DNA from 2 places in the Synechococcus sp. A15-60 genome. Region 1 is predicted to be linked to the other one. Evidence: predicted binding sites of a transcription regulator. Region 1 holds the regulator's gene; the other holds the start of a gene.
What was found. Region 1 encodes NtcA, which controls nitrogen genes in cyanobacteria. Its sites were predicted from a motif close to GTANCNNNNGNTAC; they were not measured.

Region 1 (7,725 bases):
GCCAACGCCGCAGGGTTGGACGCGGGAGGGTGTGCCCCAGGCCGCCATCGCTTTTCGTGAACCGGGCTGGCAAGGGCCAATGAACTTGGCGGAGTGTTGGCAGGGCTTCCCGGCATTGCCCCAATCGCTCACGACGGTCTCCATGCGCTCCGATCCTGAGCGGGCTGGGACAGTGCTGCTGCAGTTACATAACCCTGGGGCGTCCCGCGTGGTCTGGTCACTCCGCGACGTCGGCTGGGAACTTGAGGGAGGGGCCGATGCAGGCTGCATCCCTCCGGGTGCCTTGCGTGAGCTCAGGCTGGTGCGTCAGTCTTCGTGATCATCAAAGGGATCGTCCAGTCGCTTGGATGGCGGGCCGAAGGCTGTGTAGACCCCAAAACCGGTGAGTCCAAGCAGGGCAGCCAGAACCGCAATCGCCACGGACAGGGCCGGGGAGGAGCTTTCCATCACATCTCTCGACAGGATTGACCCTCTTCTGGGCCAGGACCTCTACAGTATCCAGACTGAACTTCACCCGAGACCTCAGCGCCGCTATGGCTCAACGCACCCGTCTGGGCGATCTGCTCCGTCCCCTCAACTCCGAGTACGGCAAGGTTGTCCCCGGCTGGGGTACCACCCCAGTCATGGGCATCTTCATGGTGCTGTTCTTGGTCTTTCTTCTGGTGATCCTCCAGCTGTACAACCAGTCGCTGATCCTGGAAGGCATCAATGTGAACTGGAACGGTGCCGGCTGATCCGGCTGCATAGGTTCCTTTCATGAACATCTTTGGTATCGGCCTGCCTGAAATGGCGGTCATCGGCGCTGTTGCGCTGCTGGTGTTCGGACCCAAGCGTTTGCCGGAACTCGGTAAAACGCTTGGGAAAACATTGAAAGGTTTTCAAACGGCCTCCAAAGAGTTCGAACGGGAGATCAGCAAGGCCATGGCTGAGCCTGAAGAATTACCTGGATCGCAGTCAGAGACTGAGTCTTCGTCCAAGGATCACGAGGACTGAACCCTTGACTCAAAGCGGAGAGCTCCGATTGGTGGTCGGGTTAGGCAATCCCGGCGAGAAGTACGCCTCCACACGCCACAACGTTGGGTTCATGGCTCTGGAGCAGTTGGCTTCTCGCGAGGGAGGCCGCTTCAAAGTGATGGGCAAACTACAGGGCGAACTGGCGGATGTCGGTACCGGTGACGCCCGGCTCCGCTTGTTAATGCCGCAGACCTTCATGAATGAAAGCGGCCGCTCGATCCGTGCGGCTCTCGACTGGTTCGGTTTCGACATCCATCAGCTGATCGTCCTTGTGGATGACATGGATCTACCGCTGGGTCGGCTGCGGCTGCGTGCTGGCGGTGGAGCAGGAGGCCATAACGGCTTGAAAAGCACCATTCAGCATCTGGGAACGCAGCAATTCGCCCGGTTGCGCATCGGGATTGGAGCCCCTGGCCGCACCCCGGAGGAGCGTCGTGCCCGCACTGTGTCCCACGTACTCGGTCAGTTCAATCGGGACGAAGAGCCGCTTCTCAAGGATGTGCTGAACGAGGTTCTTCGAGGACTGGAACGCATCCAGCGCCAAGGTCTGGATCGTGCTGGAAATCACCTCAACGGGTTGAATCTGGCTCCGTTGACTGAAGATGAAGCGGTCTGATGGCGCGGTTGCCAGCTACCACAGCTCACTTGCGTGTGCTTCATCAGAGCTTTCGCGATCAATGCCTTCAGGGTGAAGTCCAGGCGGGTGGATTCATCTGGGAATTTCAGTGGTTCTTCGATCGCGGTGAACTTTGCGTTGAACCTTCACTGGGTAGAGCCCTGATTCAGGACGCTCTTCAGCGCTTTTTGGTGAAGTCGGATTATCGGTTGGAGGCCGGTGGGGATTACAGCTTTACGGTCAGGGCCCGGTTTTGATGGAAGGTGGTTCCGGCCAATCCAGCGGAAACCCGAGGGTTTTTTCCAGTATCACCAGCGCTGCAAGCGCGTCCAGTTCACCCGGGGGCAGTTGCAGTCCGAGAGGCACCAGCCTGCGCCAACCTCGCGGTGGCCACAGCTGCCAATAGCGGGTTCGTGCCGTCAGCGTCGTGCCCCGTTCATCCACCAAAGTCACTGGCAGAACATTGGAGAGTTGCGCTGTCCAGTGAGCACTTGAGGTGCCGTTGCCCACGATCAATCGTTCCGGCGGTGTGGAGCGTTGCCAGCGTTCCAGGGTGTTCAGCACAGCATCGGCAGGCAGCACATGCCCTTCGATCACGCAGCGTTGATCCAGGGACGCGAGCACCAGCCCGCACTTGCTTCGACCAGGATCAAGGGCGGCAATCCAGCTCATGGGCTCGCAGCATTGGAATTGGATCCGGAGCTTCGCTTGATTCTGAGCTCGATCGCCACCGGATCGGCCGTTTCGCTGCGGCGTGCCGCTACCGCCTCGAGTTCAACGCGTCCCTCTCCCTGTTCGATCAGTTCCTTTGCGAGGCTGTTGAGGGAGTTGCCATCAAATTGAAGGCCCTGGCTGAGGGAGCCGCGGCGCTGAGCCTCTGCCAGCGTCGATGCCAGCAGCAGATTGAGGCGGTTGCGGATGGCTTGCGGATCGCGTTCGTTGCTGTTGATCGCTGTTGTGGCCAGCACTTCACCTTCGATGGTGACAGTGACATTGGGTCGGACATCCGGGAAGGCATAGACCACGCGTTCACCGCGAAGCACATTGGCGGCGGAGCGCAGGAGAACCACCCAGGTGCCGGGCTTGCGAATGGCCTGTTCGAGCCGGTTGATGTCCTGTCGCGGCACCAAGAGAATCTGACGATCCGGGGCTTCCCCCGGCAACACCTGTTGATAGGCCAGTTGATTGGCTTCTCTGAGAATTTGGTCGATGACCTGGCGTGCCTGATCCGGTCGATCGAGTTTGAGGGTGACCGTGGCAAGGGGCTGGCCGCTGCTGATCGCCACGTTGCCCCGTCTTAGGGCCAGGAGATTTTTCTCCAGTTGCAGCAGTTCGTTTTCACCAGCGCGAATTTGTTGACGAACAGCCTGGAGCTCTGCATCCGTGCGTCGGATTTCGGCATCACGATTGCTGACGTCTTGGCTGAGGCGCTGACGTTCCGCTTCTAGGCGAAGGGTCTGTTCCTGCAGTGGTTGCAGCGTGCTTCGTAATTCGCTGGCGCGGGCTTGCGCGTCAGCCAGAGTCTGTCGAGCTGCGATTTCATCGCTGCGAGCCTGCTCGAGCTGCTCGCGTGACTCCTGCTGCGCCTCTCGACTGGCCTTCAAGGCGGTGCGGCTGCTGCGTAGACGCGCCTGGAGTTCATCGAGTTCGAAGAGACCGACCCGCAGTTGGCGACTCACCAGCAGCATCAGCCCGAGCGATAGAACACTGATGAGGCTTCCCGTGAGCACAGTGATCACCACGGCGGTCTGTCGGGGGCGTAGGCCAAACAGACTCAATCGGGCTTTGCCCACCTTTGAGCCCAGGCGATCTCCAAGCGTTGAAAGCACCCCTCCCAGGATGAGGAGGCTCAACAGCAGCAGCCAGCCTGTCACGTGCTTTCAACCCTGCGGCAGGCCGCTGAAGTGGTGCCCATCTTCACCCGTCGAGCGCTCAGCTGAAGCGCTTGGCCAGGGCGATGGGGTCAAGAACGGTGATCTTTTTGCGGTCGATCTCCACTAAGCCGGAGTTGCGCAGGTCTCCGAGCAAACGGGTGATTGTGACCCGCGTGGAGCCGATGGCTTCGGCAATGGCTTGGTGGGACAAACGCAGGTCGATCGTGATGCCCTGCGTGCTGGGAATGCCGAAATCGCGGCAAAGCACCAACAGAAAACTCACCAGCCGCGACGACATGTCGCGGTGTGTGAGCGTTTCGATCATGGTTTCGGTCTGGAGGATGCGGCTGGACAGACCCTGCAAGAGGAGAAGACCGACGCTGGTGTCGGCTTCGATTGCTTGCCTCACAGAGCTCGCCGGAGCTGTCACCATCTCCACCCGCGTAAAAGCAACGGAGTGATAGAAGCGATCGGAACGATGACCAGTGAGCAGTGAGAGCACCCCGAAGAGACTGTTTTCTCGCAGCAGCGCCACGGTGATTTCTTCGCCGGACTCATAGACCCTGGAAAGACGCACGGCGCCGCGGCGAATTAAGTAAACGCGTTCCGCCGGGTCGCCAGGGAAAAAGATCGTTTTGTTGCGCTCCACCAGTTCGGTACTGGCGCCCTCCAGATCACGAATCACCTCCAGCAGCGTGCGGCTGGAGGGCGTGGGAGCGTTAGTCAGGCTGGTTTCAGGCAACCGACCAACGTGTGGGACGGTCCGGCTGAATCCGCGTATCGCTTCTGCCATCTCCAGCCATCTGATGGAGGGAAGTTACGGAGCGATGCGGGGTCACCCTGTAGCAATCAACACGTTTCAGGCTGCTGGTCAGTTCTGGAGTGCTTGCCCTTGGCATGCCATCAGCTGCTTGAGGCCAGGTTCGGCTAAGTCCAGCAGGCTGTTCAGCTGTTTGCGGCTGAAGGCTGCACCTTCAGCTGTGCCCTGCAGCTCCAGAAGATCTCCGGCGTCGTTCATCACGACATTCAGATCCACATCGGCACGGCTGTCTTCGCTGTAGTCGAGATCCAGTTGAGGGGCGCCATCGATCAGACCCACAGACACGGCGGCCACCTGTGCTTGCACGGGACTATCGCTGAGGAGGCCTTGCTCGACTAAGCGTTCGCAGCCTTTCTGCAAGGCCAGCCAGGAGCCGGTGATCGCCGCGGTTCGGGTGCCCGCATCAGCCTGAATCACGTCGCAGTCCACGAGCAGGGTGTTTTCCCCAAGCACGTCCATGTTGAGGCACGCCCGCAGGCTGCGACCGATCAAGCGCTGAATCTCCTGCGTGCGGCCGGAGAGTTTCATCAATTCGCGCCGCTGACGTTCTGGAGTGGATCCCGGCAGCAATCGATATTCAGCACTCAGCCACCCCAGACCTTGATCCCGACGCCAGCGGGGGACCCCCTCTTCGTGGCAAACGCTGCAGAGCACTGCGGTTCGGCCGGTGCGCACGATCACGGAGCTCAGGGCAAAGCCCATGGGGTCCCATTCCACGGAGAACGCCCTCAGGTCGGCGGGCGAGCGGCCATCGTTGCGAGCGGTTTCGCCCATCAGTTATTTGCGGATGTTGATGAGCCTGACATTCGGCATGAGACACCAGGGATGGTGTCGAAGATCTTGTGGATCGCGTTTTCACCGCTAGATTCGAAGTCCGCTGGCTGTTGTGGGCCAGCCAAGACGAACGCGATGACCGCAAGCCTGAGCTCCAGCCATCGATCCCGCGACACACGCGGTGCCGATCATGGAGTCGTGGAGCGCTCGCGTCTCCAGCCTTTACCAGCACTCGACCCCCGTCCGCCACTGCATCTGGTGGCTCCCGAAGGCCAGCTTCAGGTCCACACCGCGCCCTACCGCGGCAGTTTTGGCACTGTGCTGAGTCAGGCGTTGCGCAGTGCTGGTCTGGGAAGCCGCGTTGGCGTGGCGCAGTTTCTCAAGGGCGGTGTTGCCCAGGGCCCTGAGGCTGCGCTCACTTTGTGTGACCGCATGACCTGGATGCGACCAGCGGTGATGGAATGTTTGTCGCAGCCCGCCAGCGCATCCCTGCCCTCCACCATTGAGGCGGTCGAAGCGATCTGGTTGGTGTGCCGTGCTCATCTCGCCTGCGGCGATCTTGATCAGCTGGTGCTTGATGAGCTGGGTTTGGCGATTGCGCTTGGATACCTCGATGAAGAGGATGTGCGTGCGAGTTTGGAAGCCCGTCCAGGATCCATGGATGTGATCATCACAGGGACTTCCATTCCTGAGTCTCTGATGGGGCTCGCGGATCAGGTCACCGAACTGCGCCGGGGTTTCTGATGCTTAAGAACGACCGCTGGATCACGGAACAGGCTGCCTCCGGCATGCTGGAACCTTTTCAGGGTGGCTTGGTTCGTCACCTCGATCCCGATCACCGACAGCATCCTGTTCTGAGTTTCGGATGTTCGTCCTATGGCTACGACCTGCGGCTGTCGCCTCAGGAGTTTCTGATTTTCAAACACGTGCCCGGCACGGTGATGAATCCCAAGCGATTCAACCCCGCCAACCTCGAACCCACGGAACTGCACCGGGATGAGGACGGTGAGTATTTCATTCTTCCTGCCCATTCCTACGGGCTTGGTGTGGCGCTGGAAAAAATGAAAGTGCCGCCGAACATCACCGTGATTTGCCTTGGCAAAAGCACCTATGCGCGCTTGGGCATCATTGTGAACACCACGCCGGCGGAAGCCAGCTGGGAAGGTCATCTCACGCTGGAATTCAGCAACAGTTCCGGAGCTGACTGCCGGATCTATGCCAATGAAGGGATCTGCCAGCTGTTGTTTTTTGAGGGTGATCCCTGCGACACCACGTACAGCGATCGTCAAGGCAAATATCAACATCAGCCTGAGCGGGTGACCCTCGCCAAGGTCTGAATGTCTTCAGGTCTGAAATCTCAGGGCGCCAGCCTTGCCCTGTGAAGCCTGGTTTTTTCATACCAAGCGGCAAATTCTGGAGCCCACTGCTGCAGATGCGGCCACATCAGATCACAGAGTTCGCGGATCTCCTGCTGGGCGTCGAGTTTTGCCCTGAGATCCATGAAGTGGAGAAAGGCTCGAAGGCTGAAACTCACCACAAAGTGCTGCCGGTAGTCGAACGGCAAGATGCCGCGGGCGTGCTCTTCGGCAAATCCTGAACGCAGCAGGTCCCGGTAGCGCTCCGCGGCCTGCCGGCACAGTGTCAGGTCGTTGTCTCTGAGGGTGTCGCTGTAGGTGTACTTCTTCCCCTGGCGATCGCTGTAGTCCCCAACGGGGCGCAAGTAGAACACCTCCTCTAGGTCCAGCTCCCCGTCAGCGGCACGGCAGATGCGTTCGCCTGTGTACCGCATCGACTGCACATCAAAGCTCACTCCCACGCGGTGCGTGCGTGCCTGCTGCATCACGGAGTGAGGGAACCAACCCACATTCAGCACGATCTGGGCGTGTTCCAAAGGGCCATAGTGCCCACGTTCACCAGCCAGGAGACGTTTCACGCAGATTTCGCCAGCCCGGGTCTCGTCTGGCCATTCCTCCCGGTCACCGGCGACGAATCCTTCGCTGTAGTCCTGATGCATGCCTGCGTAGACACACTGCTGGGGGTTGGGTGTGGCGGAGATCAGGTCAACCCTGAAGCGGGAGTCCATGGCAGCGGTCAGGTCGAGGGGACGGGATGTCGGCTGATCATGGCCGCATCGAATGGCAACAGGCGGACTCTATGCATGGCTTCGTGGTCCGGTGGCATCAAACGCGGCGGCTTCCGGCACGGGACTGGTGCTCCCGATCCCTGCGATCACAGGCAAAGGGGCGTCGTCGAGCAGTGCGCTTGCGATGGCATTCAGCTCATCAGCCTTGCGGCCGCCGAGTGACCGTCCCCGCATGCTGCCATCGGCAGCAAACAGATTCAGCTGGGGAATCCCGGTGACGTCGTAGCGGTCGGTCAGATCCAGCCAGCGAGGGTTATCGATGTTGACCAACACCACATCCAGTGCTGAGCCGTGCTGCTGTTCCATCGCGAGCATGGCTGGTGCCATCTCGCGGCAAACCTCACACCAATCGGCGTAAAACTCCAGCACGGTGGGGCGACCATTGCTGAGCGCTACTTCTGGAGGCAGGGATCGACGCGCCAATTGATCCAACGGTGATTCCAGGCTTCCACCATTGCGAAGCAGGAAGAGACTCACGGCCAAG
Region 2 (7,725 bases), 810 kb from region 1:
GCATAACGACGGCAAGACCTATTGCATTCGTCGCGCGACCCACGAACAGGACTTCACGATCTACGAAAAACGTGAGGGGGAGTGGGTTGACAGTGGCCTGGATCAGGCTGTGAAGGACCTGAACTTTGCTGAGTTCAAGCGCCTTGGCTTGTTGATCAAAACGATTATGGATGCCGACCGTTGGATCGATTAGTTTGCCGCGGTTGCCGGTACCGCTGCTGCAGAAAGCCTTGTTGCCAGTTTCTGTGAATTAATATTTAGCGCAAGCAATGGCTCGTCTGAACTATTAATAAGTTTTTTGTGTGACGTCGCGATCGCAAATGCCTGAATCCCGATTATTTCATTAATCCACATGGCTGCTGTCAAGTACAAGCGGGACTTCACGCATCAAGACCCTGTCTCATTTGCGCATGCAAATACCAATGATGCGGCCAAAAGTGCCAGTTCCAACAAGGGCAAGGCAGCCACATCTCCCGCACAATTTAAAGAAAATCATTGCGCGTCTTTGGGCATTGATGCTGGTCCCCGTCTGCACGAGATCTGCCCCTTCTCAGCAGTGAACCACTCCTATGCAGCCACTGGGAATGGTGCACTTGAAGCCGCCATCAGTGCTGGTTACAAGCAGGTTTTTGGCAACATCGGAATCACCGGGAACCAGCGCCTGGCGTCTGAAGAGGCTTTCCTGCGAGACGGCCGCACCAGCGTTCGCGATTTCATGGCAGGGCTGGTGAAGTCAGATCTCTATAAGCAGAAGTTCTTCCATGCCGTTTCGCCGATCCGCGGCGTCGAGCTGACGATGAAGCACCTGCTGGGTCGTCCTCCGATCAGTCAGGCCGAGATCAGCGCTGCCATTCAGATCATTGCTGACCAGGGCTTTGATGCCTTTGCCGACAGCCTTGTGCATTCCGAGGAATATTTGGAAACCTTCGGTACTGACACGGTTCCTTATCTGCGCGGCTTCAAGTCCGAAGCACGGGCAGCCTGCTCCACCTTCGTTGGCATGGCCGATCTCACGCCCGCGAACGGCAGCTCCGGAAACATCATGTCTTCCGGAAGCCTGCTGATCAGGCGTTTGAACAAGGATCTCAGCATCTTTAACGTTGCTCCAGGTTCCGTTGATGGTGGCGGCTTCTGCTACACCCAGGCCGTCAAGAACGCCAGCAATGCTGCCTATCGCCGCATGTATGGCGGCAAGTTCAACTACCGCTCCTGATCCATCGGAGCGGCGAGGCCACCAAGGCAGGTTGTTTCGACTTGTTCTGGGGGCCTCGCTGGTGCAACGTTGATGTGTCGTGACAGATCCCATGGTTGATCCCGAGCCGATCACGCCGATGACCGCGTTGACGCTGGATGCCAACGGAAGGCTGTCGTATATGGCTGAAGATGGCAGTCGCAGGGTCATCGTGGCCGACCCTGATCTGTTTGATCGACTGCAGCAGCTCAGCCTCAATCCTGATCAGGAGTGAACCGCAGCAGCGTCTGAACTGTTGTTCGACAGATCATGGTTTTTGTTTGGGGATCAATCGGCGCTTGATCGATCCAGCGTCCTGCCAGCTCGATGTCTTCGTAGGGATCATGCGTTGAGAACATGATTCGATCGGCATCAAGCGTGTCGATCGAACACTTCAGGGCAGCGTTATCGCAGACGCTCGAGGTGGCGATCAAAAAGTGTCGCGAGAAGATCTCGCTCGGTGGATTGCTGGCGGCTTGGCGATCGCGCATGGGTGGCGGCGTCGATCGACCAGCCCCAGGTGGCCCCGTCCAGTTCTCTCACCATCGAAGCGGGTTGGTCGGTGGTTGAGGCTGTCTTGTGAGGGATCAATGGTGCTGGCAACTGCAAGTGCGTGCGTTGTCGTTTGCTGAGAACTAGATGGAAGGGCCATTCAGTCCACCGTTCAACGCCGGAATCTCCAAAGTTCAGGCCTGTGATTACAGGGTCTTGCCCTGGTGTTCAACGGGACGAATGGCAACCAAGTCGTCAAGATGACTGACCTGTTTCAGGCTTGATGGAGCGAACTCATGCTTGCTCGATGGAAATGATGTAAATCGGTTTATAAATAGAAAGCATTGCCACTTTCTTTGTAATAAGGAGAGTCTCTGTAGTCGATGGAATGACCTCCACAGAATTCTCGGACCATGGTGTTCAACTCACCCATGATTTCGTTGCTGGAGGTGTAGTTGGCCGGATCAACTTCGTTCCAGAATTCGTAATATCCATCCTTGCAATCAATCCAACCTGCCGAAGGCAAGGTTTTCCCGTCTGACGTTGTCGTGCTGCCTTCCAGGACGTAGCCAACAGCGAAGCGTTCAGTTGGCTTCTCGTTGACTTCGATCAATTTATAAGTGAGAAAGCCCCGTCCATTCAGGATGGTGACGACGCCTCCACGCCAATCGTTGGCTAGCGCAGGGGACGACATCGCGGCCAAAAGCAATGCGGCAACGCTGAACAAGAGACGTTTCATCGCCAAGACGGCTCCTTTTTTCGTTACTAGCCAAGGCTGAGATCATTCGCAGGTTCTGTGCCGCTGTGCAGGTTTGGCACAACGTTCACTTGCTCTGCTCGTAACCAAATGTGAAGCGATCCCGCAGTCGCCAGTCATCCATGCAGAAATGCAAAGGTGACTGATTGCAGGGCTGCAAGGTCACAGCGAAGATGGCGTCCCCCCAGACCTCCATCTTCGTGTAGATAGCGATGGCATTTGTAGCGTCTTGAACGGTTTAATGCATGCTTCCGTCGCTTTCAAGTCGTCGTGTTCAAGTTCTCGCAGTTGCGACGTCGCAACAGGCCTCGCAGGTTGTTGATGTGTGATCGGAAAGCTTGGTCTCGCTAAGACACCGAGTCAGAGCATGGTTGGAGCTGGCGGTTCAGACCAGAATTGGTGCAGTCGTCAGCAATGGTGCTGATGGGTTCAGTCCGCCTCGAGCTAATCCGCAGTTATCGCATCGGCGATCCCGGCATTGGTCTGAATGAACCCTCGGGCCTCACGCTCAATGCGGACCGCACAGCGCTCTACACCGTCTGTGACGACACCAAGGCGATCTTTTGCGTCGACCTCGAGGGTCAGGTGTTGCTGCAGCAGTCGTTCTTCATCAGCGCGGCTGGCTTGGAAGGGATCGCGCTCAGTGCCGATGGCAAGCAGCTGTTTGCGGTGCAGGAAGAGACCAATGCGGTGCTGATCATCGATATCGCAGGACGCTGTGAGCGGCACCAGCACCCCCTGGCCGCGATGGCCAATTACGACTCCGTTGCGAAGCATTTCCCGCATCGTCCCGATAACAAGGGACTGGAGGGGATCACCGTCAACACCGTGAACCAGCATGTGTTCGTGGTGAAGGAGTCCCAGCCCGGGTTGCTGATCGAGCTGGATGCGGAGTGCCGCACGATCTTGTCGTCGCGCTGTCTCAGCAAAGCCAACGGTTTCTCCCATCCGAAGGTCGGTCCAGACAAGCTGGATTTTTCTGGTCTGAGCTACGACCCCCGCAGCGACAGCCTGTGGATCGTCAGCGATCAGGGTCGGTGCCTGTTTCAGTACGACTGGGTGCAAGACGTGGTGCTTCAACGGCTTGACCTGGAGATCGGCGAGGGCAAGCGCCGGTTGGTGCGCAAGGCCGAGGGTGTCGCGATTGATCCCGAGTGTGGCCGTGTGTATGTGGTGAGTGACCGCGATGCACGGCTTTATGTGTTCAAGCTTGCTGCCGTGGGTTGAGTGGGATCACGGCCTGCTACGCAACTGTGGCTTCACGTCTGGAGAGGCCTCCACCAAGGCCAGCAAGCTCTCCACTGGTGGCGGTGTGGTCCGATCCGTGCGCTGACAGCACCAGCGTCACGAGAAGGAGCCAGCACATCGTTAGTTTCGTTGCCGCCGTCCCTTTCCCCTGCGGCGCGTCATCAGATTGTCCCTTGACTCTGCTCCATGTCTCACGCTGAACCCCGCCGGCTCCTGCTCACCGGAGCGAGTTCGGGCATCGGTCTTGAGGCGGCCAAACAGATGGCGGCGCGGGGGCATCAGCTCACGATTCTTTGCCGCAATCAGGCCCGTTCCGACCTCACCCTGCAAGCTCTCTCAGGTGCCGCGCAAACCCTGATTTGCGACTTGGCGGATCTCGATGCGGTGAGGGCAACCACGGATCAACTGCTAGCGCGCGGTTGGCCTCTGGATGCTGTGGTGCTCAATGCCGGCCTCCAGTACGCCGGTGAGCGTCAGCCCCGATGGAGCGCTCAGGGGATTGAGCTCACGTTTGCTGTGAATCAGCTGGCGCATCAGGTGTTGGCAACGGCCCTGCTGCCTCTGCTGAGGGCTGCCTCAAGGCCGCGGGTGGTGATCACTGCTTCGGAAGTGCACAACCCGGTCAGCGGTGGCGGAAAGGTGGGAAAGCCTGCTGGGCTTGGTGATCTCAGCGGCCTGCATCAGGGCGCTGGTTGCCCGATGCTGGATGGCAGCCCAGTGTTCGATGGCAACAAGGCCTACAAAGACAGCAAGCTCTGCAATGTGTTGTTGGCTCGGGAACTGAACCGGAGGCTTGAGGGCGCCATTCCGGTGATGGCCTGGAGTCCGGGGTTGGTGATTGCGCGTGACTCGGGGGGCTTTTTCCGCTACAGCCGTCAGCAAAATCCTCTGGGAATGGCAGCGTTTGCGTGGGTGGCCCGCGATCTGCTGCGCCTCACGGAATCACTGCCCCGTGCCGGTGCCTTACTGACAGCGCTGTGTCTCGACGATGGGATTGCCACGCCGGGATTCAGCTACCGCAGCAACCACTTGGTGCGTCCTGGGGTGCATCGTTTTGAGCTGGTCGACACCAGTGCTGAAGCCACTGATCTCGCCAAGGCGGCGGCGCTGTGGAATGGCTCGGAGGCTTTGCTGGCCAGTTTGTAGGGGTCTGCGCGATCAGTCCAGCTTTTGGCTCGCGAGTGGGGTGAATGCTGCGATGTCGTCCGCTGTCTCGATTCGGAGCGGATGGCTGACGGCGCCGATGCGATCAAAGCGCAGGGAGTTGGAAGGGGGTGTCAGGCTTGCGGCGCAGGCCTGTCGGGTCGGCAAGGGGTCGTTGCTGTAAAGCAGGCTCAAATGTGGGTCCAGTTGGTAGCTCAGTGCATTGGCGGAGCGGTGGCAGAGGTTTTGAGACCAGGCCTGCAGTGCGGCTTGCGCAGCCTTCTCACTCTGTTCCACGCTGAAGCGGAGCATCAGGCTTTGCGTGAATGCGGCACCAGCTTCGATCGCCTGTGGCTGAAGCTGGAGTGGTTGATGCTGTTTTGCAGCAGCGATCAGGTGTTCGATCGTCAGATCGAAGCTGTCGAGATGGTCGCTGTAAAGGGTGATGTGCGGCGGCAGCCAGCAGCCATTCAGCTGCTGCTGTGCGCAGTCAGAAATCTGCTTCAGTGCCGCTGCTGTTTGCTGATCGGGCATCAGCCAGTACGACACGACCTGTTTGATATCCAAGTGGTTTGTGTGTTCCTGCCGTCGCAATCATGACCGCGAATGTTTCGTTGCTGTTGATACATATCCTCGTTTGATGACGTGATCCCAAAGAGAATGCGCCAATTGTTCGTGATTTTGGTTGGGGTGAATGACTGTGGTGGATATCTGCGTCAAGAACCGATGGCATCATTCACAATCACGATGATCGGCAAGGAATCCGAGCAGTCTTTCACGTGTGAGGGTGATCAATACATCCTGGATGCGGCCGAAGAAGCCGGGGTTGAACTTCCCTATTCCTGCCGGGCTGGAGCCTGCTCCACCTGCGCTGGGAAGGTCATCTCTGGCGATCTCGATCAAAGCGATCAGAGCTTCCTGGATGATGAGCAAATGGAGCAGGGTTTCGGTCTGCTTTGTGTTGCCTACCCCAAAAGCGATTGCAAGATTGAGGCGGAGGCGGAGGAGCAGTTGTTCTGAGTGCGGTTGGCGCCTAGTCGCACTGCTTCACGAACACCACTTCCTCTCTGGGGGTCGCCATTGTTTTGGCGATCTTGCGGGCGGCTTCAAGGTCGAGGGCTTGGATGATGTTGCCGTTGCTGATGGCGTTGGTTCCCTGTTTGGCAAAAGCGACTCTGAACTTCCTGACCTCGTGCATGAAGTGAAGGTGAATTCCTCAGCCTAAATCTTGGCTTTGTTTTGGCTGGAGACTCTCCTGCTGGCATCAAAAAAGCCCCACCGGAGTGGGGCTTGGAGAGTTGGCGAATGCCTGAAGGTCATTTGCTGGTGAGCTTTTGACCGCGATAGACGACGTTGGCCGACTGATTGCGCTCAGCGGGGGCGTGGTTGACGACGTACTTCTGGCCGCGATAGGTCAGGGTCATGAGGGTTCCTCGAAGCAAGCTCAGGTCCCCGTTCCATGGCCTGAGTCGAACTGCGCCTCACGAAACGTGAGGTGAACGTTGTAGGTAGCGGTTGCTACAGACTTTTTATAACGCCTTGGTCAACCCCCGTGTTGTTCACGCGGATACACAGGGGAGACTTGTTACGCGGGGCTACATCACGCTCATCGACAGGAATTGATCGTCCGTTTCGGTCATGGCCTCGTTGTCGCCGTGAAACCAGCAGCCATACATCAGATGGATGATCCGGCCCACTTCGAGGTCGCGGTCGGCCACGTCTTGCCAGACGCGTTGGCTCAGCTCCTGGTCAGCCAACTGAAACTGGGCCTTCACAAGGCTTCGGGTGATCGAGAAATAGGTCTGACGATCGTTGCGTGCCTGGCATTCCATTGAGGCGCTGACGGTGTTCAGCAGCGGCTCGGTGGGCTGGACGGTGTTCTTGTGCTTGTTGATCAGCATGGTGTCTCCGGGTTCTGCGATGGCAGAGAGAGGCTCGCGCTGGGCGCCAATGAAGGACCTCCCTCTCAGATCGAGCGGCGATCTTGCTGTGGTGGAGTGGCATCCGTCATTGGACCCTCCTGTATCAATCAACACAGAGATAGATCCGCTGCCGGTGAAAAACAATCGGCATGAACACGCATTCGAGCCGGATGCCAAGCCCTTCGCTCTCGGCAAGATGGCAGCAGCGCGGAGCTGCTGATGGTGAACGCCAGTCTGAACTGGGCCTCAATCTGGGGATTGGTGCTCATGGCCCTCTGGGTTCCGGCCCTCGTGGTGTCGTTGCGCCGGTTTGATCTGTTGATGGCCCGAGATCAACCGGCCGCGACGTTTCAAGGGATCGCGTTGGTGGGGTTTCTGATCACCCTGCTTGGACGCTGTAGCGCCCTGCCGCTCGTGGGCTCGATCCTCTTTTTCCAGGGCTGGCGGTTGGATCCGATTCTTCAATTCGGAGTGGGCCTGCTGGTGATGGGCACCGTCGTTGAGGCGATCCCCTCCGTTCGTGCAGATCACCGAGCCCTGTTGCAACGTTCTGCAGAGGATGCTCAGCTCTCCAGCCGCCAGCGGGCTCTGGCGCGTCGCCTCCGCGACCGGGCCTGGCCATGGTCATTCGCCCATTGTCTGCTGCCTTTCGCTGGCATTTATTACGCCATCACCCGGCGCACCATCACACCCTTGCTCTGGGATTTGGTCGCACGTGTGGTGATGGGGTTGGTCGACTGCGGGGTGATCGTCCTGCTCGAACGGTTGTCAGATGCCGGGACGTGGCCGATTGGACTGGCTGGCTTCAGTGTGTTGGTCGTGCTGAATGTGTTCGCTGGTCTGCTGCCGGTGCGCGTTGCCATTCGCCGCATCCAGGCGGATGCCCGTCGCCGTCTGGATGCCCAATCTTGATGCCATCACCCAACCGATTC

Region 2: the regulator NtcA is predicted to act here: its motif matches at 6,380-6,393, upstream of SynA1560_RS06400 (DUF4278 domain-containing protein).

Annotation. Positions count from the first base shown of each region.
Region 1 covers NZ_CP047933.1:350,828-358,552, forward strand. Annotated here, with positions in the region: gene SynA1560_RS01620 (glycoside hydrolase family 38 C-terminal domain-containing protein) at 1-319, shown strand, start outside; gene psbN (photosystem II reaction center protein PsbN) at 307-447, opposite strand; gene psbH (photosystem II reaction center phosphoprotein PsbH) at 534-734, shown strand; gene SynA1560_RS01635 (TatA/E family twin arginine-targeting protein translocase) at 757-993, shown strand; gene pth (aminoacyl-tRNA hydrolase) at 998-1,630, shown strand; gene SynA1560_RS01645 (DUF3146 family protein) at 1,630-1,887, shown strand; gene SynA1560_RS01650 (RuvX/YqgF family protein) at 1,871-2,302, opposite strand; gene SynA1560_RS01655 (DUF3084 domain-containing protein) at 2,299-3,504, opposite strand; gene ntcA (global nitrogen regulator NtcA) at 3,563-4,297, opposite strand; gene rph (ribonuclease PH) at 4,376-5,098, opposite strand; gene SynA1560_RS01670 (cob(I)yrinic acid a,c-diamide adenosyltransferase) at 5,234-5,842, shown strand; gene dcd (dCTP deaminase) at 5,842-6,435, shown strand; gene thyX (FAD-dependent thymidylate synthase) at 6,456-7,181, opposite strand; gene SynA1560_RS01685 (thioredoxin domain-containing protein) at 7,251-7,725, opposite strand, start outside.
Region 2 covers NZ_CP047933.1:1,164,838-1,172,562, forward strand. Annotated here, with positions in the region: gene SynA1560_RS06350 (hypothetical protein) at 1-193, shown strand, start outside; gene SynA1560_RS06355 (phycobilisome rod-core linker polypeptide) at 557-1,213, shown strand; gene SynA1560_RS06360 (hypothetical protein) at 1,305-1,466, shown strand; gene SynA1560_RS06365 (hypothetical protein) at 1,637-1,777, opposite strand; gene SynA1560_RS06370 (hypothetical protein) at 2,052-2,462, opposite strand; gene SynA1560_RS06375 (SdiA-regulated domain-containing protein) at 2,880-3,707, shown strand; gene SynA1560_RS06380 (SDR family NAD(P)-dependent oxidoreductase) at 3,915-4,874, shown strand; gene SynA1560_RS06385 (hypothetical protein) at 4,887-5,438, opposite strand; gene SynA1560_RS06390 (2Fe-2S iron-sulfur cluster-binding protein) at 5,598-5,891, shown strand; gene SynA1560_RS06395 (hypothetical protein) at 5,905-6,069, opposite strand; gene SynA1560_RS06400 (DUF4278 domain-containing protein) at 6,188-6,295, opposite strand; gene SynA1560_RS06405 (hypothetical protein) at 6,467-6,772, opposite strand; gene SynA1560_RS13945 (hypothetical protein) at 7,013-7,705, shown strand.